2 regions of the Cupriavidus sp. F041 genome follow, and region 2 is predicted to be linked to the other one. Evidence: riboswitches for the same ligand, from Rfam matches in the RefSeq annotation. Region 2 holds a riboswitch; the other holds the start of a gene.
What was found. A riboswitch is a leader RNA that binds a small molecule or an ion and turns the genes downstream of it on or off. The one in region 2 is predicted to bind ZMP and ZTP.

Region 1 (11,750 bases), on a different contig from region 2:
CTGAACATCATCAGCCAGTCCAGCGTATAGGCATACGGAGCGACGAAGCTCAGGCTTTCCATGCGGCCGCTATTGGTGCCCACGAACAGCTCTTCGAGCGTGTTGGGATCTTCGGACACATAGCCAATATGCCCCGAGACGTACCACATCGCCACGATGATGAGCCCCACCGCAATGCCGCCCAGCAGGTTATCGAAAGTTCGGAAGCCGCGTCCGGCCAGCGCCCAGATCACCAGCGCTCCGCCCAGCACCAGCCCGATGCCAAGCTGCAGGGTGCCACGCGCCATGCCGCTGGCATGCGCCAGCACCGAGGGCAGGTCCTGCGTGGTGGGCAGCGTGAGCGTCACCGCATCGACGGTATTCAAGCGAATCACGCCGAACAGGCCGCGCAACGTCATATAGGCGGACAGCCCGAGGAATACGAATACCACCAGCGATTTCAGGTTGCCCGCGCCGATGCGCACCAGGGTCTTGCTGCCGCACCCCGAGGCCAGCACCATGCCGAAGCCGAACATCAGCCCGCCCACCAGCGCGGAAAGCCAGCTAAGCCTGCTTGCGGCATAGATGGTCTTGGCGGGATCGATGTAACCGCCCGCCGCCAGCCCGGCGGTGCCGATCATGGCCACGCCGATGGCGAGGCCCCACATGCGCATGCGGCTCCAGTCGCCCATGTTGACGATGTCGGAGACCGCGCCCATGGTGCAGAAGTGCGTGCGCTGGAGCACCACCCCAAACAGGAAGGTCAGGATGAAGGTGCTCGCCAGTATGGTACGGCTGAGCGCTGCGAGATCAATATCGGGCATGAGTGTCCGGTGGGGGAATCGGAACGGGTGTGTACGGCGTCAGGGTTGAGTGCGCGCGAGCGCGCGCTCTTGTTGCGCAACCGTCAGGCGGCGCCCTGGTAGCGGGTTGGATCGGGCACGCCGGCGGCCTCGAAACCGGCGCGGCGGATGCGGCAGGAGTCGCATACGCCGCAGGCGCGGCCGTCGTCGTCGGCCTTGTAGCACGACACCGTCATGCCGTAGTCCACCCCGAGCCTGACGCCGGCGCGGATGATCTCGCCCTTGGTCATGTCGATGATGGGCGCGTGCACGCGGATGCGCTCGCCTTCCACGCCGGCCTTGGTGGCCAGGTTGGCAAGCGTCTCGTAGGCCGAAACATACTCGGGCCGGCAATCCGGATAGCCTGAGTAATCGACCGCGTTGGCGCCGAAGAACAGGTCGCGGCCGCCAACGGCCTCGGCCCAGCCCAGGGCCAGCGAGAGCATGATGGTATTGCGGGCCGGCACATAGGTGACCGGAATCCCGCCGACCGCGCCGTCGGTGGGCACGTCCAGGCTATCGTCGGTCAGCGCCGAGCCGCCGAAGCGGCGCAGGTCGAGGTCGATGATCTCGTGGCGCACCGCGCCCAGGGCCGCCGCCACGCGCTTGGCTGCCTCCAGTTCCGAGGAATGGCGCTGGCCATAGCGCATCGACAGCGCATAGGTCTCGAAATCCTGTGCATTGGCCATGGCTAAGACGGTGGCGGAGTCCAGGCCGCCGGAAAGCAGGACGATAGCGCGTTTTTTCATGAAGGCAGGGGGCGGCGCCTGGCGGCGCCACGCAAAATTCGGGGCGAATTGCGTATTTTAGCGCGACCACGACAAAAGGCCCGCGGATGCGGGCCTTTTGTCTTTCGTCTGCCACCGGCGCCCTGCCAGCGCGGCGCCTTACTTCAGCGTCTTGAGGCGATTGGTCGCCGCCTGCGCGCCCTCGGTGCCGGGGTATTTGGCTACCACCTGCTCCAGGGTCTTGCGGGCCGCGGGCTTCTGCCCCGATTCGATCTGGTTGTTGGCGATGGCGATCAGCGCATCCGGCACCTTGGGGTGATCCGGATAGGCCTGCACCAGGTTCTGCAGCACCGTGGTGGAACGGCTGTAATCCCGCTGCGCATACAACGAGTTACCTAGCCAGTATTGCGCCAGCGGCACATACGGGCTCTGCGGGTACTTCTTGATGAAGGCCGAGAACACGTTGCCGGCACCCTTGAAGTCCCCGGTCTGGAACTGCTTGAGCGCGGCATCGTATTCGGTCTTCTCGCCGGGTTGCGACAGGCCTTCCCGGCCATCCACGGTGACCTGCTGCGGCTCGAATTTCTTCAGGCGCGCATCGAGGTCGGCGTAGTAGTCCTTCTGCTGTTTCTGCAGCGTGGCCACCTCATTCTGCAACATCTCGTTCTGGCCGCGCTGCCGCGCCACTTCCTGCCGCAGGCCCTCGAGCTGGTTCTGCATGTCGAGCTGGGCGCGGCTGTTCTGGTCGATGCGCTGCGATGCCGTTGCCTGGAAACCGTTGAACTGGTCCCGCATGGTCACGATGGCTTTGCGCGCCTCGTCATCGTCGAACACCCCGGCCCGCGCCTGCGCAACATGTAGCAGGCTGGCGCAGGACATCGCAGTAAGCAATACCAACTTGGAGACGCGTGCTTTCATGAGTTGGCTATCCGCAGATTAGTACGTAATGTCCGCGCGACGGTTTTCCGCCCACGAGGCTTCGTCATGGCCGGTTGCCTTGGGCTTTTCCTTGCCCAGGCTGACGGCTTCCATCTGGCTTTCCGGCACGCCCAGCGAGGACATGGAACGGCGCACGGCCTCGGCACGCTTCTGGCCCAGCGCCAGGTTGTACTCGCTGGTACCGCGCTCGTCGGTGTTGCCCTGGATCAGGATGCGGCGGCCCTTGCTGGCGGCAAGGTACTTGGCGTGCTCGGACAGCATGCCCTGGTAGTCGGACTTGACGCTGTAGCTGTCGAAGTCGAAGTACACGCTGCGCTTGGCCAGCGGGCTGTTCGGGTCGTTCAGCGGATCGCGCGAGACGTCCACCGGCGCCACGGCTCGGGCGTCGGTCGAAGGCGTGCCCTTGCCACCGGCACCGGCGGTGTCGTCCAGCTTGACGCCGGAGCTGCAAGCGCCGAGGGCCAGCAGGGCGGCAACGGCAAGGGTTTTGGTCATCATTTGGGTCATGGCTAGGAACTCCTCGTTTATTGCATGAATGGTCCCCAGGACGGCTCGCGAACCTCGCCGGACTGGAGCGACAAAACCTGCCGGGTACGCCCGTCAGTGGACACTGCCGCCAGCACCGAGCGACCTCCCACCCGGGTGGCATAAAGAATGTACTTGCCGTTGGCGGCGAAGCTCGGCGCCTCGTCGTTGGCGGTGTCGGTCAGCGACGTGACATCGCCATTGCCGAGATCCATCAGCTGCAGCTTGAAGCCGCCGTTGCGGGTGATATAGGCCAGTTGCTTGCCGTCAGGGGAAATGCGCGGGCTCACGTTGTAGCTGCCCTTGAAGGTCACACGCTGGGCTGCCCCGCCCTCTTCCCCGCTGGCCGGCATGCGGTAGATCTGGGGCGCGCCGCCGCGATCGCTGGTGAAGTAGATGCCGCGGCCGTCCGGCGCGTATTGCGGCTCGGTGTCGATGGCGCTGCTGCGCGTGAGGCGCTTGAGGCCGGAGCCATCTGCGTTGACCTGGTAGATCTGGGTATTGCCGTCGCGCGACAGCGCCAGCGCGAGGCGTTGCCCGTCGGGCGACCACGAAGGCGCGCTGTTGTTGCCCTTCTGGTTGGACACCAGCGTGCGGCGGCCGCTTGCCAGGTCGTGCACGTAGACCACGGGCTTCTTGGCTTCGAACGACACGTAGGCAACCTTGCTGCCATCCGGCGACCACGAAGGCGAGATGATCGGCTCGTTGCTGGTCAGCGCCACCTGGGAGTTCTGGCCATCGGAGTCCGAGATCAGCAGCTGGAAGCGTCCGCCCACGCGCGAGACATAGGACAGGCGGGTGGCAAACACGCCACGCTCGCCCAGCAGCTTCTCGTAGATGTAGTCGGCGATCTTGTGCCCGGCGACGCGCAACTGGTTCGGCCCGACGGTGAAGGCCAGTCCGCCAAGGCTCTGACCCTTGACGGTGTCGTAGAGGCGGAAGCGCACGTCGTACTGGCCATTGCCGGTCGGGGTCACGCTGCCGGCCACGAAGGCGTCGGCGCCGCGCGACTTCCAGTTGCCAAGGTCGGCATTGGCGGATTCGGCCACGGTGACGCCAGCCGGATCGATATTGCGGAAGCGCCCGCTGCGCTGCAGGTCGCCGCGGATGATGGCGGTGACATTTTGCGGGGCCTGTGCTTCGCCCTGGAAGTTGGCGGTGGCGATCGGGAACTGGCTGGCGCCTACGCCGGTGATTTCAACGTTCAGTTGCGCCTGTGCGCTGCCGGCCGAAAAGGCCAGCGCCACGGCCAGCCAGGCAAACAGGGCGTTCGCGCGGGTGTTGTGCCGCCGTGCGGCTAGCCAAAGGGGGGCCCAAAGCTTTCGCATGCTGCTCCTCAGTCGAGATCAATATTCATCGAGCGCGGCCGGCAAACTGGAAGCCGTGGTACGGGCAAGCATGTCGCATGCCCGTATCGCGTGCACCGGGGGACATTTGCCGGCCGCGTCAGGCAACCTATCATCCTAGCGCCGGGATAGCCCGGCTTCGACGCAGGTTGCAATCTGTTGCAATTCGAAAACACCCGTGCCATCGCTATCGCCACGCTCCCTCGCCTTAGTCGTTCGGCTTGAACGTGATGGTAAAGCTGGCCGGCGCCTTGCCATTCTCGTCGCGGGGCAGCGGGTCCGAGCGCTCGACGGCGCGCAGCACCGCGCTGTCCCAGGCGGCATTGCCGCTGGACTTCGCCAGCCGCGACGACATCAGGGAGCCATCCGGCGCGAGCTGGACGGACACCACCGCGGCCGGATTGCCAGGCACGTCTTCAGTAAATACGATATTCGGCTTGACGCGGCGACGCACGCGGTCCGGGTAGCCTGGCGAAGCCTTGCCGCCCGAGCCGGCGCCGCTGCCCGCGCTGCTGCCGACACCGCCGGCGCCACCGGCGGTACCCGAGCCACCGGCCAGGGCCTGCAGGCGTGCCAGTTCGCCATGGCGCTGGGCATTGGCGGCAGCGTCGCGCTTGGCCTTGGCGTCGGCATCCGCCTTGGCCTTCGCGTTGGCGGCGGCCTTGGCTTCCGCGTTTGCCTTGGCGGTGGCGGCGGCCTTGGCATCGGCATTTGCCTTCGCCTTGGCGTCCGCATCGGCGCGCGCCCTGGCATCGGCCTCGGCACGGGCCTTGGCATCGGCGCGGGCCTTCGCTTCGGCATCCTTGCGCTCCCGCTCGGCCTGTTCCTTGCGCTGTTGATCGTGCTGGATGGCGGCCTGCTTGCGCGCGTCGTCCTTGCGCTGCGTCTCCTTCTTCTGATCTTCTTTCTTCTGCTCCTCGCGGCGTTGTTCTTCGCGGCGCAGGTCTTCCTTATGCTGGGCTTCCTTGCGGGCCGCCTCCTGGCGCTCGGCTTCCTGGCGCGCGCGCAGGTCGGCCTGCTTGCGCGTCTCCTCGCGGGCGGCGGCTTCGGCCTGGCGGCGCTTTTGCTGCTGGAGGGCGATCTCGGCGTCTTCTTCGGCGCGCGACTTCACTGCCGGCGCGGGCGGCGCGGGGCGCGCCTGCTCCACCGGCACAGGTGCGGGCAGCGGAGCCGGAAGCGGCATCGGCGCGGGGGTTGCGGGGATCTCGTCCCAGAGTTCGGCTTCGGCGCCGACGGGCGTGCTGCTCTGCCAGTGCACGCCAAAATACAGCACGATGCCAAGCAGCAGGTGCATGAAAACCGCGAGCAGGAAGGAACGCAGGGTTCCCCGCTCCGGGGCCGGCTGATAAGGATAGGCGGCGGTCTTCATGGCGGGCGGCGGTGCTTACTTGGGCTTGACCATCAGGCCGACGCGCTTCACGCCATCGGCCTTGAGCACCGACATCACGTCGAGCACGGCCTCGTACTTGACCGAGCGGTCGGCAGCGATCACCACCGGCTGGTCGGGATTCTCGTTCTGGCGCTGGCGCACGAAATCGATCAGGCCCTGCTTGTCGAGCTTGCGCTCGAAGGCATTGCCGGCGCCATCCTTGCCGCGCGCGGTGAGCGCGCCGTCTTCATGCACGGTAACGACGATGGGCGGCGCTTTCTGCTGCTGCGTGGCATTGGCCACGCTGGGCAGATCGACCACGGCAGGGTTCACGATCGGTGCGGCCACCATGAAAATGACGAGCAGCACCAGCATCACGTCGATGTAAGGCACGACATTGATGTCGGCGCTGGCCCGGCGGCGCGAGCCGCCGCGGCGCTGTATCGCTGCCATTGCAGGGTTCTCCTTGACCGATGACGTTGGTGGCTTCGGCGCTTTAGCGGGTCTGCCGTTGCAGGATATTCAGGAATTCTTCCATGAAGCTCTCGAAACGGATGGCCAGGCGATCCACTTCGGTGGCGTAGCGGTTGTACGCGATCACGGCAGGAATCGCCGCAAATAGACCGATGGCGGTGGCGACCAGCGCCTCGGCAATGCCGGGCGCAACCGCGGCAAGCGTCGCTTGCTGCACGTTGGACAATCCGCGGAAGGCGTTCATGATGCCCCACACCGTGCCGAACAGGCCGATATAAGGACTGACAGAGCCCACCGAGGCCAGGAACGGAAGATGCGATTCCATCACATCCATCTCGCGCTGGTAGGCCGCACGCATGGCGCGCCGGGCTGCGTCGAGCAGCGCCCCGGCGTCGTGGTTGCGCTCACGCGCCTTCAGGTACTCGCCCATGCCGGACTCGAAGATCCGTTCCAGCGCGCCCGTGCTGTGGCGATTGTTGGCCGCGCTCTGGTACAGCGCCTGCAGGTCGCCGCCAGCCCAGAAGTCGCGCTCGAAGCCCTCGGTCTGGCTGCGCGCCGAGCGCAGCGAGAAATGCTTGCGGAAGATATATGTCCACGAAAACAGGGACATCACCAGCAGCAGGGCCATGACGGCCTGCGCCAGCACACTGGCGTGTAGCACCAGCGAAATGATCGACAGGTCTTGCGTGACGGTCACGGGATTCATCGAGCGGTCTTGATGGTTGCTAGAACGGGAGCGGGAATGGGCGTCGGGCGAAATGTGTTGCGATCGACACATCCAACCCGGATGGCGCCGGTAGCCAGCAATTGCTCACCACGCCAGGCTTCCTGGGCGAATTGGACAGACGCCGGACCAACCCGTTCAATCCGGGTCCGGATATCAAGCATGTCGTCCAGACGGGCGGGGGCATTGTAGTCCACCGCCGTGCTTCTGACGATGAAGACGACGCCGGTCTCATCGGCCAGCGCTTGCTGTTCGATGCCAAGCGAGCGCAGCCACTCGGTCCGGGCGCGCTCGAAGAATTTCAGGTAATTGGCGTAGAACACCACGCCGCCCGCGTCGGTGTCTTCCCAGTACACCCGCAAGGCCCACACATTGTTGCTCATGGCCGCGATTGTAACGGACAGCCGGCCCCACCCGGTGTATACCCTCACCCGACATTACAACAATTACATTACCTGACAGACTAGCCGTTGACTTTCGGGCAGCGGGCCCTTTCCGCCTTCTTGCAGCGAGCCGGCGCCTCGCGTTAAACTGCCGCCAACCATTCCATCTTGCGCGACTGGCGAAGTCAGTGGGCACTACCACGAGGAAGCGCAAGTTTCTCTGGCGCGATGTATCAAGCGCCTGCCGCTCGCCTGGGCAGCGAATGGGAAGCAGGGTGCGCCCTGCGCCGGACTAGCCACGCTTTCCGGCGCTGGTCGCATGTGCCTTCCCCGCGCGCCCTACCCCGAAGCCGATTCGGATCTCCTTTTTTTCAGACGAGTTTTCGCCATGTTCGAACGCAGCCGCTATACGATCGACCAGATCGACCCCGAGCTTTTTGCCGCTATCCAGAAAGAAGACCAGCGCCAGGAAGAGCACATCGAGCTGATCGCCTCGGAAAACTACACCTCGCCGGCCGTGATGGCCGCCCAGGGTTCGCAACTGACCAACAAGTACGCCGAAGGCTATCCCGGCAAGCGCTACTACGGTGGCTGCGAGTATGTCGACATCGTCGAGCAGCTCGCCATCGACCGCGTCAAGCAACTGTTCGGCGCCGAAGCCGCCAATGTGCAGCCCAACTCCGGCTCGCAGGCCAACCAGGGCGTGTTTTTCGCCGCCCTGAAGCCGGGCGACACCATCATGGGCATGAGCCTGGCCGAAGGCGGCCACCTGACCCACGGTATGGCACTCAACATGAGCGGCAAGTGGTTCAACGTGGTGAGCTACGGCCTGGACGCCAACGAAGACATCGACTACGTTGCGCTGGAAAAGCTGGCACAGGAAAAGAAGCCCAAACTGATCATCGCCGGCGCCTCGGCCTTCGCCCTGCGCATCGACTTTGAACGCATCGCCACGGTTGCCAAGTCTATCGGCGCCCTGTTCATGGTCGACATGGCCCACTACGCCGGCCTGATCGCCGCCGGCGAGTACCCGAACCCGGTTCCGCACGCCGACTTTGTCACCACGACCACCCACAAGAGCCTGCGCGGCCCGCGCGGTGGCGTGATCCTGATGAAGGCCGAGCATGAGAAGGCCATCAACTCGGCCATCTTCCCCGGCATCCAGGGCGGCCCCCTGATGCACGTGATTGCCGGCAAGGCCGTGGCCTTCAAGGAAGCCCTGTCGCCCGAGTTCAAAACCTACCAGCAGCAAGTGGTCAAGAACGCCCGCGTCATGGCCGAAACGCTGACCGAGCGCGGCCTGCGCATCGTCTCGGGCCGCACCGAGAGCCACGTGATGCTGGTCGACCTGCGCGCCATGCAGATCACCGGCAAGGAAGCAGAAAAGGTCCTGGGCGAAGCGCATATCACCGTCAACAAGAACGCCATCCCCAACGACCCGGAAAAGCCCTTCGTCACTTCGGGTATCCGCCTGGGTTCGCCGGCCATGACCACCCGCGGCTTCAAGGAAGAAGAAGCCCGCCAGGTGGCCAACCTGGTCGCCGACGTGCTGGAGAATCCGCACGACCTGGCCAATATCGCCAGCGTGCGCGAGCAAGTGGCAGCCCTGACCAAGCGTTTCCCGGTCTACGGCTGATCCCCCTGCGCCACCCGCCCACGCGCGGGTGGCCGGCAGTCCGCCGCGGCGCGCCAGCGCTGCCGGCGGGCCTTGCCAACCCAGCCCAGCGCAACACAGAATGACAAGACGCTGCACGCGCAGCAAGCGCCCCGGCTCAAACTTCGAGGTGGTCAGGCATGAAATGCCCCTTTTGCGCTCATTCCAATACCCAGGTCCTGGACACGCGCATGTCCGAAGAAGGCGATACAGTCCGCCGCCGCCGCCGCTGCGAATCCTGCGACCGCCGCTTCACCACCTATGAGCGGATCGAACTGTTCTTCCCCGCCATCGTCAAGAAAAACGGCTCCCGCGCGGACTACACCCGCGACAAGCTGAAGGACTCCATGCGCCTGGCGCTGCGCAAGCGCCCGGTCTCCGCCGAGGCCATCGACGCCTCCATCACCCGCATCGAAGAAAAGCTGCTCGCGCTCGGCGAGAAGGAAATCCCCAGCAGCCAGGTCGGGGAACTGGTCATGCGCGAACTGCGCCGGCTCGACAAGATTGCATATATCCGGTTTGCTTCGGTGTACCGGAGCTTTGAAGACGTGTCGGAATTCCGCGACATGCTGGATGAATTTTCAACGTCTACCCCACGAAAGCAGTAGAAAAAGTAACGGGAACGTTGTTTAATCCTTTCCAAATTGTGCCCTAGGCTGCATTCCCATAACTATAGTTCCGCCTGGGTAGTAGTGACAAAACAATAGAACGAAGCCAAAAGAACGAAGTCTTTTCGGACGAGGGTCAGAATGGGTCAGTCAAGCTGTCGGGGGACGGCCGGCTTTGCCATGCTCGAAGCATTGGTGGCAATGGTCGTATTGGCGATTGGCGTGCTCGGGGTCGCCAGCCTGCTCCTCAATTCCTCGCGTTTTTCCCAGCAAGCCTCCTACGATACCGTTGCCATGCAGCTGGCCACCGAAATGGCCGAGCGCATGCGTGCGAACACTGCCGTCTCCGGCGTGGGCGCGGCCGCCGAGGCCCTCACGCCCAACCTGTATTTCATCGACACCCAGACCAGCCAGCTGCCCGCGCTGACGCGTAATCCCTATACGACGGCCTGCGCCAGCACGCTGCTTTCCTGCGCGCAGGACACGGCCCGCTTCGATGTGATCGAGTGGTGGAACCGGGTAGCCGCAGCCCTGCCCGGCGGCCGCGCGGTGATCTGCCGCGATACCGTTGCCTATAACCAGACGTCCGGCTTTTCCTGGGGCTGCACGGCCGCTGCAAGCGGCCGTGTCGACGATGCGCCGATCGTCATCAAGGTCGGGTGGATATCGCGCCTGAGCAGCAAGACGCTGGGGACCGGCGCCGATCTCGCCGACATGAACACGCGGCCGCAGATCGTCATCGTCGCCACGCCCGGCACGGTAAACTGATGCGTACGCTCCGCAAGCCGTACCGGCATGCCCAGTCGGGCATGTCGCTGGTCGAACTGATGGTCGCGATGGTCCTCGGCCTGTTGCTGACACTGGCAGCGACCGCCGTTTATTTGGGCAGCCGCACCAACTACAGCACCATCGACGACACCACCGCGCTCGACGAGAAGGGCCGTTTTGCCCTGGACACCATCGTCCGCATCGTGCGGCAGTCCGCATGGACCAACTACGCCGGCAACAGCGCGCCGGCAACAAACCCGGCCAGCGGGCCCATCGCCCAGGCGCCTGGCGGCATCATGCCGACCACCGTCGCGTTGTCACCCACGATCAGCGGCGTCGACAACTGCGCCAGCCCGGGCCAGGACGCGAGCCTCAACCTGTCGTGCCTGCCGGGCACCACCAACCCCGTGAACAAGAGCGACGTGCTGCAGGTGCGCTTCTTCGGTTCGGGCACGCCGTCGGATCGCACCGTGCCCGACAACAGCATGATCGATTGCTCCGGCAATGGCGTCGCGGAACCACAAGCATGGGAGGACGCGGACCTTGCGCGCGGCTTCGCGCGCTTCTTCGTGGCGCCAGACCCCAACGACCCGAGCGGCAACCCGCAACTGATGTGCGGCTATCGCGCTCGCGATGCATCCAACAAGGAAATCTCGAACACCGCGATCACGTCCGTGCCAATCATCTCCGGTGTTGAGGTGTTCCAGGTGCTGTACGGGGTCGACACCAACAATGACTACATCCCTGACCGCTACCTGCCGGCCACGGATGTGCTGGCGCTGGCCACCAGATGGCAAACCGTCGTGTCGCTGAAGATCGCCCTGGTACTCGTCGGCGACGCCGCGACCAGCCTGGCGCCGGAGGTGCCCACTTTCCAGCTCTTCGGCACGCTCTATGGGGGCGACAGCACCGTCAACAACGCGACCTACAAGCCGACCACGCAGCTACAGCGCATGCGCCGCCAGTACTCGGTCACCGTCCAACTGCGCAACGTCGCAACGTGCCGCACTTGCTCCCCTTCATGAGCGCCCCTCTCAAGCCAGCCGCCCAGCGCGGCATTGCCCTGATCACCGGCCTGGTCATGCTCCTGATGATCAGCATCATGGCCGTGGCCGGCGCACGCCTGGCGATCAACAGCAAACGCATGGCATCCAACCAGCGTGACCGCGACCTTGCAGTGCAAGCGGCCGAAATGGCGCTACAGGATGCCGAGATGGACATCCAGGGTGTCGTTGCCGTCAACGGCCGCTCCGCCCTGTTCTCTGGCAGCAATCCCAACCTGCTGCCTTTCGTCGCCGGCTGCAACACGGGGAGCGCGCCTGGCGCAGCCTTCCAGGGCCTGTGCGCGGCCGTCGACAGCGGCACCCCGAACTGGGAAGCCGTGGACTTTGCGCAGACCGGGGCGAATGCC
Region 2 (11,750 bases):
GTTGATCCTGCTCTGCGTGTGGCGGCCCTGGCGGATGCCGCTGAGCCTGGCCAATGCGCGCGTGATCGCCCTGTACGGCGCCGCGCTGGGCGCCACCAACCTGCTGTTCTATATGTCGCTGCGCACCGTCCCGCTCGGGCTGGCGATCGCCATCGAGTTTACCGGACCGCTGGCGGTGGCGGTATCGTCGTCGCGGCGGGCCATCGACTTCCTCTGGATCGCCTTCGCCGTGGCGGGCCTGCTGCTGCTGTTGCCGCTCGGGCAGAACGTGGCCAACCTGGACCCCGTCGGCATTGGCTACGCGCTGGCAGCGGGCGTGGGCTGGGCGCTGTACATCATCTTCGGGCAAATGGCCGGCAACGCGCACGGCGGGCAGGCCACTTCGCTGGGGCTGACCATGGCATCGCTGGTGGTGCTGCCCTTCGGGCTCGCGCATGCCGGCACGGCCATGTTCAGCCCCTCGCTGCTGCTGGCCGGGCTGGCCGTGGGCCTGCTCTCCAGTGCCATCCCCTATTCGCTGGAGATGGTGGCGCTCAAGCGGTTGCCGCGCCGGACTTTTGGCATCCTGCTCAGCATGGAACCGGCCATGGGCGCGCTCGCCGGGCTGGCGTTCCTGCATGAGACCTTGAACGCGCAGCAATGGCTGGCCATTGCCAGCATCATCACAGCTTCGATCGGCTGCACACTGACGGCGGGCTCGCGCAAGCGCGCCACCGCCGAGGCGTAGATCAGGTCGCCATCACCCGCGGCTCGCCGACAGCCTGCCCGCTTAGCGCCAGGCGCACCTCATAGAGCAGGCTGTCCTCCGGATTGCGCCGGGCGGAGAAACCGAACTCACGCATCAGCGCCAGCATGCGGCGGTTCTCGCTCAGCACGTCGCCGCGCAGCAAGCGCAGGCCGGCGCCAATGGCGGCATCCCGCAGGCGCTGGATCAGCCGGCGGCCGATGCCCTTGCCCTGCCAGTCGTCGGCCACCGCCACGGCGAACTCGCCAACCTCTTCACCCGTCACCACGTAGTTGCCGTTGGCGACGATCACCGGCAACCCGTCCACTTCCGCCGTGACCACCAGCGCCAGGCCGGCCTCATTTTCGAGGAACAGGTCGATCACCGCATCCGACACACGTCCGCCGGTCAGGAAGCGGTAATACCGGCTCTCCCGCGACAAGGCCTGGACAAAGGCCCTCTCCCGCTCCGCATCGCCTGCGCGCACCGCGCGAACCACCACCCGTTCACCGCCGCTCAGCAGCCAGGTTTCCGCGCATTCCGGGCAGGCTGCGTGCGAACCGGTCACGGACGGGAGGGCTTGGCTGGCCAGGCTGAGGTGGTGGATGGGTTGCATGTACGGCTCCTGACTTCATATTCCATATCCAGGAGTATAGGCAATACCATGACTATTGCAAATGAAGTTAGCCTGCTATCCTGAATCCATGGATCTCACCGCCCAAGAACTCCGCAACTGCTCGATTGCCGCGACCCTCTCGCTGATTGGAGAGAAGTGGACGATCCTGATCTTGCGCGACGTCTTCCACGGCGTCCGGCGCTTCGACGAATTCCTGGAGCGCCTGCAATGCTCCCCCGCCGTGCTGTCCGCAAGGCTTAAGACGCTGACCGAGGCAGGCATCCTGCGCAAAGTGAGCTATCGGGAACCCGGCGAGCGCGAACGATTTGAATACCGGCCCACGCGCGCTGCGGTGGAGTTGCTGCCGGTGATCATTGGGCTAATGCAGTGGGGCGATCGTCACATGGCCGCCAGCGGCAAGGGGCCGGTGGAGTTGCACACCCGCCCGGAGCGGCGTCAGGTGCGTGCCGCGCTGGTGGATGACGCGGACCAACTGGTGCGGCCCAACGATATCGAGATTTCGCGCACCAGCCGGTAGGCAGGATACGGAGTGTAAGCGGCGCTTACCTGAGGCCTTCCCAAAGGGATGCATGGCCAGCCCGTGACATAAAGCTGCAGCCCATGCCACGGCTGACCCCGACCGCTGCCCCAGATCGACATGGCGGCGAACTGGACGACCACTAGCCCCTCCTCACCGACCGGGCGGCGGACGGATGAAAGCGGTCATTTCCGTACGGTCGGAACTGCACGGATCATGCGGCTGCCCAGGTCGACGAGCCGCTGTCGCCTTCGGTAGAGCCGATAGTTGCGTTGCCAGCTCAATTGACCGGCTGGGGCTCGGGGAAGGTCCAGGCACCCGAGAGAATTTCCGCGCGAGGCCGGTACAGGCGCACCGTGTAGTTCCAGCCAGCGACAATCGGCACGCAGTTGGGCACCTGCGTGTCGCAGCCGCCGAAATGGATCGGGATCGAACCATCGCTGCCCTTCTTCGCCGTGAGGTTGTTGATCGTATAGGCGTTGGCGGGATTCTTCTGGAAGTAGCCCTCGGCGTTGTAGACGCTCACCGACCAGAACGCATCCACTGGCACATCCTTGACATTGAGCTGATAGACGGTCCCGCCGTCATTCCTGGCGGGGGTGATGTTGAGATAGGTGGCGTCCTTGTCGGGATTGCCGCCCCAGGCTGCCGCTGTGCCGATCAGGCGCCGTACCGGATCGACCTCCTCCTTTGTGCCGAACGCCTTCTTGAAGTCCGGCATCGTCGAAGACAGTACCAGGAGGGCATCGCGGACCTTCTTCTGGCTGACCGGATCCCAGTTGGGCGTTTCGAGCTTGCCGGGCACTTTCTGGCTGACCTTGATAGCGTCCTGCAGGGCGTGGACTTGCTTGATGTCGTTCGGGCTGTTGGGGTCGACGAGTGTGCGGATCGCGGTGACCACGTAGCGCGTGCCGACGTTCTCGCGAGTCAGGGTATGGGTGCCCGCGCCGTAAAACACGTTCGGCACGTAATGGTCCTCATTGATGACCTGCATGGACATGAAGCGCTTGCCCGGGTCCGGCAGGGTGATGGTCACCGGGCCGGCGTCAAGGTCAAAGACGCCAGACGAATAGAGGGTGTCGCGGTTGAGGCGGATCACCGTCTGATGGTCGATCGACGCAGGCTCCCGGCGATGAAGCAGCTTGCCCACACCGCCCTGTTTGGCGAGTCCCCCGACATACATATCGGTCTCCGCACGGATGAAGTTGTCGACCGTTACGGGAACAGGGGCGCCACCGGGCGGCGTCACCGCAGGTTGCGATTGCGCGGTGCCAAGCGTGGCGAGCGTGGCGCATATGGCGCAGGCGGAGGTTAGTGTTGTTCTCATGAAAGATTCCATTCGTTTGCTCGCGATCGCACATTTATTTAACGGCAGCGCCACTATTGAACCTGGTCACGCCTCATCAATCAACCCGCTTTAGCGGTGGACGCTGCCATCGGCCTGACGCTACCTCGGGCTTCGGCATATAGATCCGCATGATTGCGTAGAACGGTCCGGCAGGCGCCGGTAGCCAGTTGCTTTCCTTGGCCTTGCCAGGGGAATCGTGCTGGACGTAGAACGTAAGGCCGCCGTCGGCGTCTCGCTGGAGCCGGCCGAGCATGCGAGAGTTGAGCAGATATCGATTGAGAGGATTGTCGACCAGAAGCTTCGATTTGCCGTCATACATCGTCAGCGACCAAAACGCATCCGCCGGAGGCAGCCCATTCTTGTCGAAATGCATCACGTAGCGCCCGGTCGACGCATCAAGCGGCTGGCCGTCCGCATCCACGAAGTACGCCGGATAATTTGCCTCATCCGCCGAATTGCCGAAGATGCCAAGCGCCGCGCCGGTATAGCGGTACAGATAGTTGTTTTTCAGGTAGGCGCGCGTACCGAAGAAATCACCGCTACTTACCTCATGAGTATCAACTTTCGTCTTTACGAATTGCGCAAACTCCGCCTTCCCGTCAGCGATGCCATCGGCCAGCGCCTTCTGCACGACGGGGGGCGCCTGGCGTTCATCGAATGGCAGGCCCGGGCCCACACCGATCTTGGCGAAGCGCTCCATGAGGTCTTTCTCGCTCGGATCCGTCGGAGCAAACTGGAGCAAGAAACTCAGATAGCGGAAGATCGCCGGCGTATCGGTCATGCCCGGCGCCGGCTGAGGCCAGGGGATCGGCGTTGCTGGTGCGGGCGCCTTCGTTCCAAGAAATGCACTCAGCGTTTTGACTTTGTACCCGCGCTGGATACGTCTCACGTTGGCGAGATCCTTCTTGTCATAGAGCTGGGTCCGATAGAGCGCATAGGCAATGTTCGACTCGGTGCGGATCACGCCATTGATATTGGCCGGGGTTTCGCCTGTCCATCCCGGGCCGGCGATGATGTAGTTACCGCCCTTGTTGCCCGTTGTCCGCGTTCCGAGGTAGGCGAAGTTGTGCGTGTATAGATCAATCAGTTGCACGGAATAGTAGCGCTGCGCCTCTATCGGCGGCAGGGTCAACACAACTGGCTCGGCACGCAGATCCATCCACACGAACGAATAAGGCGTGTCGGAATTCGGCGTGATGATCGCCGTGTCCTTCGGCGTGAAGACATTGGCTGTGTTGCCGATCTGGTTGAAGGGTGCCTTGTAATTCGGACCACCTTTGTCAACTGCCTGGGCATATAGGGTCTTGTATGCCTCTACGATGGGGAATCCGTAGATGTAGGCATCTTTCGCGATTGAGCGCGTCTCCGACTGGCTGACTGAGCTTTCGCCTTGCGTCGTGCCCGCCGCCGTGTTTGCAGTCGGCGCGCCATTTGCTATCGATTTGCATCCCGAAATGAAGGTGGCAGGCGCCAGAATCGCAACCAGCAGAATATGCCTCAACATGATATTCCTTGCATGAGATCTAGAACGATTGTCGTCCTGAAGCGCTTCCTGGCTGACGTCTCCCTGCCGCAAGACCTCACAGAAGAAGGCCTAATCTTCGGTGGATATCCCATGGGTATGGCGACCAAGCGGACCAGCGCCGCTGTCGGCGGAGCGAACTGGCAATCATCCATGAGCGTACCCGATGACGAAGTAGCCCGTAGTTAGCGTTTTCGCGGACAGAATTAGATTTTCTTGTAGGCAGCGGAATGCTAGACGGTCGCCTTACTGGCGCCCCAAAAAGCTGCTATATACGGCCAACGGAAATTCCGTCACCACCGTCCTCCAGGGCCCATAACAGTCTTTCAAAATTCCGGCTAGGGGACGTTCGTCTGCCGGGCGATCCGATGATCCGAGAATATAGCGTGGTAAGACATTGCACCATAGATCGACGACAACACACGATTACCGCCGCAGCCACCAGTACACCGCGATTAGAAAGTCGGCGCCTCTGGTTGCCAAGACGCGGTTTTGGGCACCGTTAGTATCAGGCCATTCCGGCAGGAACCGCGCATTTCCGGCTAGTTCCTTGGCAGAAAATCTGAAGTCCGGAAAGCCGATCGGTCCACTCTGTCAGTCCGACGGACGCCAGTGATCATCCCATGTTCGCTGCTTGCCTGTAAGCGCACAACTACGGCTCCTCCGAGGGCGAGCCTGGAGCATTTTCTCCTGTGCTATGATCTTTACACTCATGTGACTGGCGCATACAGATAGAGCACTATCGGGGAGCGTGAGGTTGCTAGCCGCCGCGCGCCTGGGCATTACCTACTATCCTTGGAGATGGGTTATGCCTGATTTCGCACATTTGCTCATGTTCGCTCTTGTGGCGTTGGGAATGGTTCTAACGCCGGGGCCGAACATGATTTATATAATTTCCCGCTCAATTTGCCAAGGTAGACGCGCAGGCCTCATTTCGTTGGGAGGTGTTGCTCTGGGCTTTGTGTTCTATATGCTCTGTGCGGCATTCGGAATTACGGCTTTCATATTTGCGGTACCTTACGCATACGACACGCTTCGCTTTGGCGGCGCTTTGTACCTTTTATATCTTGCCTGGCAAGCGGTCAAACCGGGCGGACGGTCCGCGTTTGCAGTGCGCGACCTACCGGTCGATTCCCCAATGAAGCTCTTTAGCATGGGGTTTATCACTAACCTGGCGAATCCAAAAATCGCCGTCATGTATCTGTCTCTGCTTCCCCAATTTATTACGCCAGGACACGGCAGTGTTCTTACCCAATCGCTGGCACTCGGCAGCGTTCAGATTTCGATGAGCCTCGCTGTGAATGCACTTATCGCCGTGACGGCCGGATCGATATCTACCTTCCTGTCAGGACGCCCGCTGTGGCTATTGGTGCAGCGCTGGCTGATGGGAAGCGTTCTGACAGGTCTGGCGGTGCGGATGGCATACGAATCCAAGAAATAGCGACACCTCGCCAATACGTCGGCGTTCATTGGGTTCCGAAGGGAACACTGCGCCTCAACCCTGCTCGCCCCGCGGCACGATTGCGACAAACGCGCATCCTGTTCGAGCCGCGCTACGCGCATTTGTCGATATTGCCCGTTCGCAACGGGCAAAAATGGGCACAGTCGAGCTCAGGCGCAGTCCATCTGGCACAGCTTCCGAAGAAGAGTTTGTTACGTGGCAGTCGACACCCCCACAAACTGCTGCGTACAGAACGAAGTCTGCGCACGTTCGAGCAGCCTATGCATCCGCACTGCATCCGCAAATGTTGGCGCAGTGCGCGTTCCGTTCGCCACGTCGTCAGCATAGGCCCAATACAGCTCGGCCAGTTCAAGCAACGAGGAAGGCAGATTCGAGGCTGGAAGACGCTGATAGTTCTCTGGAACCTGGAGCGTCTTGAGCGGCTGCTTGTCGCCGTGCGCACCGAGGATTTGGTAGTCCTCGCCGACATCACCGAACGCCGACGCGTTCGTGATGCGCAGGTCACCTTCCGTGCCGGTGATGTCGATCTGGACACCCGAGCCGTTGCGTTTGCCACCCTCGATATGTACGGAGAGTACGGCGCGCTGGGCCAGCAATCCCACGAGCGCGAGTTGATCGGGTGCCGATGTCGGCGTGGAATCGCCGGTCTCCTTGATCGTGACCACGGGAAACTGGTTCGGCGTGAGCGCCGCAATTGAAATGGGCCAGCCCGTGGCTGCGAAGAGCATGTCGAGGAAGTGACCGCCGTAGATCGCGACAACTGACGAAAAATTCTCGGGCGGCACGGTCCATTGGAGCGAGCGTGTGCGCGTCGCCTGAAAATAGTTCATGTTCACGTGCATCCGCACTGAGCGTAGCGTGCCGAGGTAGCCTTGCGCAATCGGGTCGCGGACGTAGCGATTGTGCGGCGCGAGGCGACGCTGTAGCCCAACGACATGACGCACGCCTCGCTCCCCAGCGAGTCGCAGCAGTTCCTCAGAATCGCTTACCGTGGTCGTCAAAGGCCATTCACAGTACACATCCTTGCCGGCCGCGATGACGCGCCGCACCGTCTGTGCATGTTGCGGAGCCGTGTTCAGCACTACCACGAGGTCAATGTCGGGACTCTCGATAAGGGCGTCGACCGAAGACGCAACCCGCCCGATCCGATAGTCGCGTGCCGCCGCTTCGGCGGCGTCGCGTCGATGGCTGAACACCGCGTCGAGCGAGAATTGAGGCAACAGGTCGAGCACGCGTAGGTGCCCATGCTTTGCCCAGTTTCCGACGCCAATGATGCCCACATGCAGCGGCGCAACCCTAGCCCTACTTTCGCAAAGCAAGGGGCCGGATCGACGGTTCTTGCCCGTCAATCGTGGCTGAACGGGCGCCCAGGTCATACATGAAATAACGTTGGTCCCCACCGCTGCAGTTCGAAAACCTTCACGGCGCGGCGCTGCTCGGCCGTGAGCTTCGGCGCCAGCATTGCCGTTGGCCGTCGTCCCGCTGCCCCGGTCTTCGTCCTCACCAACGTCACCTTGATCTCGGCCAGTCCTTCCATCATGCGACGGGCCGAAGCGTCGGTCCGCAGGGCAATCTTCGCCAAGCTCACGAGCATCAGGCCGAGCACGGTCGCGAAGGTGTGCAGACGCAACGATCCATCGGCCCACTGGTGTGACGGTCCCCAGGGAACCACGCCGCCTTTCTTGGCCCTGCGGAACAGCTCCTCGACGTTCCACTGTCCTCGGAAGGCGGAAACGATTCGCCCGGTGCTCCAGTTGTGCCGATCCGTACACAGCACCCGCCTGCCCAGCCGTGTTCTCTCCAGTTCGCGGCGCAACGTGGCATCGACGTGCCAATGCAAGGTCGGTACCGCTTCGCTGCCGGCGATGGTGGTCACGACGAAGCTCGATAGGTGTTCCCGAGCGAGCGCCTTCTTGACCCGCAGCTCCAGCCGGCTGCGCGTGATGCGGCCCTTTTGGACCAACTCCTCCAGCGTGCTCAGTTCCACCTTCGCCTTGCGCAGTGCCGTCGCGATCCCGCGTTTCTGGCCCGCCAGCAACTCCTGGCTCTCCACCACGACGAGCGTGCGATCCAACTCGCCGACCGTGGTCCGAACCCGCGCCGCCCGCACGTCGCTGAGCTTGCCCGACAGCGGCTTCATGGCACCGCGCTGCGCCGCCATCTGCAGCGCCTCCTCTGCGGCCTTGTGCCCCAGTGGCAACGAGATGAGGCTGTAGTAGCCGGCGGCATCGAGATCGAGTTCCAGTTGCGGGCTCCAAAACCCGCCGTCCCGTACCACCGTGCGCTGCGCCGGCCGCGCGCGGCCCTCACCGCTGTCGAGTGCCTCGTGCAACTGCGCCAACCCACCCAGGCACGCCGCGAGCACGGCCTGGTCCGAGCCGTTGCCGGGATACGTCCGATACAACAGCGGCACATGCCCGGTCTCGCTGACCAGGACGCCAAGCCCTACGACACGCAGGTCACTTCTCTTGCTCTTGGCGTGGCCTCGCCGGGCCAGTTCGCCGGGCGTCTGCGTGTCGATGTGGGTATCGAAGTTCGTCGTATCGAACGCGAGCACGTCGGCGGACAGCTCGAAGCGGGCCACCGCGGCCTTCGCGATGGCCACCTGAGCCTGCTCCAACTGCTCATCGGTCACCTGCTGCGCGACGCGATGAAAGGCCTGACCGGTGAACGCGGACCCCGGCAAACACGACAGCCGCGGCAAACTCGCGTCCAGAAAATCACCCAGCTCGCACTTGGGTCCCGGCGCACACGCACGCTGAATCGCCACAGCCACCGCCAACTCACCCACCGACGGGCCATCCTTGGCGCCAACCCCTGCGCACGCGCGATCAATCTGCCCGACCAAGTCCAGCTGCTCGGCCACCCAGATCAAGGCTCCGACGTCGCCGACCCCGCGCGTGCCCACCGTCTGGGTCGCGCTCAGATCCGCCACTCGCGGCGGCTCGGCCGGTCCCAGCACGACCTGGCGTGCGACGGAACGGCCCCGCTCCGCGTCCCACACCGACTGCGCGGCAATACGGTAGCGATGGCCGTTGACTTCTCGTTCGAAGATGTGCATGTTCTTTCATGTAGCATCTCAGAGCCAAAGAATCAAGCGAAATCCAGTATCTACGCGGCATTCCGACTCGGTGCCACCGCGGAACAACACCGAGCTTGCGAAGGTAGGGCTAGACGATTCCATGTCGTTCTGTCCTCCATAAGCGATCTCAGGTAGTGAGTTGGGGTGGTCCTATGCCGAATGCGAGGCCCGCTTCTGCAGCAGAACACCCGGGCGATCGGACAATGCATAACCCACGCGTGCCGGCAAATTTGCAGGTTCGACATATTCGTCACGCCGCCACATCGATTGCGCGCGATTGAGGCCGACCGCTCCCACACGAATGCGAACTTCGTTCGCTCCGGGCTCGGGCGTGCCAACATCCGTGTACTAGAAGACTTCCGGGCCACCGTGCGGCACGAATGTGATTACTCTTGCCATACGCCCGTCGTGGTTCGATCCGCGACGCACACCTCCGAATCGCTCGAATTATCTGAATGACTGTGCGACCAATAAATGGGCGAGAAAGGAATTGTCAATTCACCTCAGGCAAACAATGGGGCAAATCCGCTCCGGTGGCCGAAAAACGACGGTTCTGCGGGTGCGGCGCTCAGCACGCCGAAGCCAACGCGACGGGTGTAGCCAGACAAACACGGACTCACCAGTTTCATCTGGAATTCTCCAGCAGCGCTCGTCGGTCAGCATTGCAGGCGGTCTTACGCCACTTCATGCAGAATTCGCGGGCGAATGCGCATCGACTGGCACCAAAGACCGAACCATTGCGGAAACGCGTGTCCGGGGTGTCCCAACGCCCAGCCCATTTTTCTCGCGCAGACCAATCCCTACATTGATGTCAAGCGTAGGCGGCCGTCGGCATGTCCCCGCGGCTGCCATCCTGTGCTTGCTGAATAGCCTATTGTGGAGATTGTGAATGTCCAAGCTTTTTTCGAAAGTTGCGGTTGGTCCATATGAATTTGCCCATCGTGTCGTTCTTGCGCCCCTCACCCGCGTCCGCGCCGAGATGGGGGCACGCCCAGGGCCGCTAATGGCCGAGTACTACGCGCAGCGCACTTCGCCCGGCGCTCTCTTGATCGCCGAAGCCACCATCGTGGCTCCAGACGGCAACGGCTATTTTGGCGCGCCCGGTCTCTACGATGACGATCAGATAGCGGGCTGGAAGTCGGTGACTGACGCCGTGCACGCCAAAGGTGGCAAGATCTTTCTGCAGCTGTACCATGCGGGTCGGCAGTCAAACGCCCTGCTACGGCCCGATGGCGGCCGCCCCGTGGGGCCATCCGAAGTTCCGCACGAAGCGCCTGCATACACGGAGGCTGGCTGGGTGCCCAACACGCCGAATCGCGCCCTGGAAGCCGCAGAGATAGCCGGTATCGTCGAGAGCTTTCGCGCGGCGGCCGAACGCGGCATGACAGCGGGCTTCGACGGTGTGGAGCTTCACGCCGCGAACGGCTACCTGCTCGACCAGTTCCTGCAAGACGGCAGCAACAAGCGTACCGACGAATACGGCGGTTCTATCGCCAACCGCGCCCGGCTCCTGCTGGACATTGCGCGCGCCGTCGTCTCGATGTGGGGCGCGAACAGGGTCGCCGTTCGCCTGGGCCCGAGCGGCTCGTGGGGCGAGATGTCAGACAGCCACCCGGAGGCCTTGTTCACCTATGTGGCTTCGGAGCTCGACAAGCTCGGCATCGCGTATCTGCATCTCATCGAGCCGCGCATCCGCGGCGTCGTGGAGGACGAGACACGTGACCAGAACCCCGTCGCAGCAAAGCTGCTCCGCGCACACTTTCACGGCCCGATCATCGCAGCGGGCGGGTTCAATGGTGAAAGCGCCGAGGCGATTCTGCAGTCCGGCGACGCTGACCTGATTGCGTTCGGTCGGCACTTCATCGCGAACCCGGACCTGCCCAAACGTCTGCGTCACAACCTGCCGCTCAACGAGTACGACCGCGAGACGTTCTTCGGACGTACCGCAGTGGGCTATACGGACTATCCGTTCTACGACGAGGAGTCCGTCGCGGCGTGAGCTCAGCCGCCGTTGGCCGATGCGCGACCGCCTGCTCGCCGGCGCAAGCGCACATGCAGACATCAGCCACGGCGGTCCGGACTGCAAGTCCGCCCGACGACGCTCAGGCCTTCCGTCTCGTCCGAATTCGGGCGGCTGAGAAACACCACACGGGTCCTGTCACGCTTAAACGGGTCGAAGTTTTATGCCTGTCAACGCCAACTGAGTTGGTTGGCGCCAACCAAGGAAATGTTAATGTCGCGCGTTGTCAAGTTCGCGAGAATCGGCGGTCCGGAAGTTCTCGAATTCATCGAGACGCAGGTTCCCACTCCCGGTCCCGCTGAAGTTCGCATCAGGGTCAAGGCAATTGGCATCAACCGCGCCGAGTCGATGTGGCGAAACGGCCAATATATCGAACCGGTCATCGAGTTCCCAGCAGGTCTGGGATACGAGGCTGCCGGTGTTGTCGAAGCAGTAGGC

Region 1: it holds a riboswitch for ZMP and ZTP, as region 2 does, so the genes downstream of both, glyA (serine hydroxymethyltransferase) here and ACZY0R_RS02305 (LysE family translocator) in region 2, are expected to answer to the same signal.

Annotation. Positions count from the first base shown of each region.
Region 1 is NZ_JBVASY010000002.1:3,077,566-3,089,315, forward strand. It holds gene ACZY0R_RS31610 (YeeE/YedE family protein) at 1-803, opposite strand, end outside; gene queC (7-cyano-7-deazaguanine synthase QueC) at 887-1,570, opposite strand; gene ybgF (tol-pal system protein YbgF) at 1,709-2,467, opposite strand; gene pal (peptidoglycan-associated lipoprotein Pal) at 2,486-2,995, opposite strand; gene tolB (Tol-Pal system beta propeller repeat protein TolB) at 3,013-4,341, opposite strand; gene tolA (cell envelope integrity protein TolA) at 4,568-5,728, opposite strand; gene tolR (protein TolR) at 5,744-6,181, opposite strand; gene tolQ (protein TolQ) at 6,225-6,908, opposite strand; gene ybgC (tol-pal system-associated acyl-CoA thioesterase) at 6,905-7,309, opposite strand; ZMP/ZTP riboswitch at 7,472-7,574, shown strand; gene glyA (serine hydroxymethyltransferase) at 7,698-8,945, shown strand; gene nrdR (transcriptional regulator NrdR) at 9,104-9,571, shown strand; gene pilV (type IV pilus modification protein PilV) at 9,752-10,339, shown strand; gene ACZY0R_RS31670 (PilW family protein) at 10,339-11,364, shown strand; gene ACZY0R_RS31675 (pilus assembly PilX family protein) at 11,361-11,750, shown strand, end outside.
Region 2 is NZ_JBVASY010000001.1:496,273-508,022, forward strand. It holds gene ACZY0R_RS02280 (EamA family transporter) at 1-727, shown strand, start outside; gene ACZY0R_RS02285 (GNAT family N-acetyltransferase) at 729-1,340, opposite strand; gene ACZY0R_RS02290 (winged helix-turn-helix transcriptional regulator) at 1,429-1,878, shown strand; gene ACZY0R_RS02295 (DUF1254 domain-containing protein) at 2,159-3,205, opposite strand; gene ACZY0R_RS02300 (DUF1254 domain-containing protein) at 3,282-4,730, opposite strand; ZMP/ZTP riboswitch at 5,453-5,536, shown strand; gene ACZY0R_RS02305 (LysE family translocator) at 5,557-6,189, shown strand; gene ACZY0R_RS02310 (Gfo/Idh/MocA family protein) at 6,402-7,490, opposite strand; gene ACZY0R_RS02315 (IS1634 family transposase) at 7,583-9,271, opposite strand; gene ACZY0R_RS02320 (alkene reductase) at 10,182-11,291, shown strand; gene ACZY0R_RS02325 (zinc-dependent alcohol dehydrogenase family protein) at 11,526-11,750, shown strand, end outside.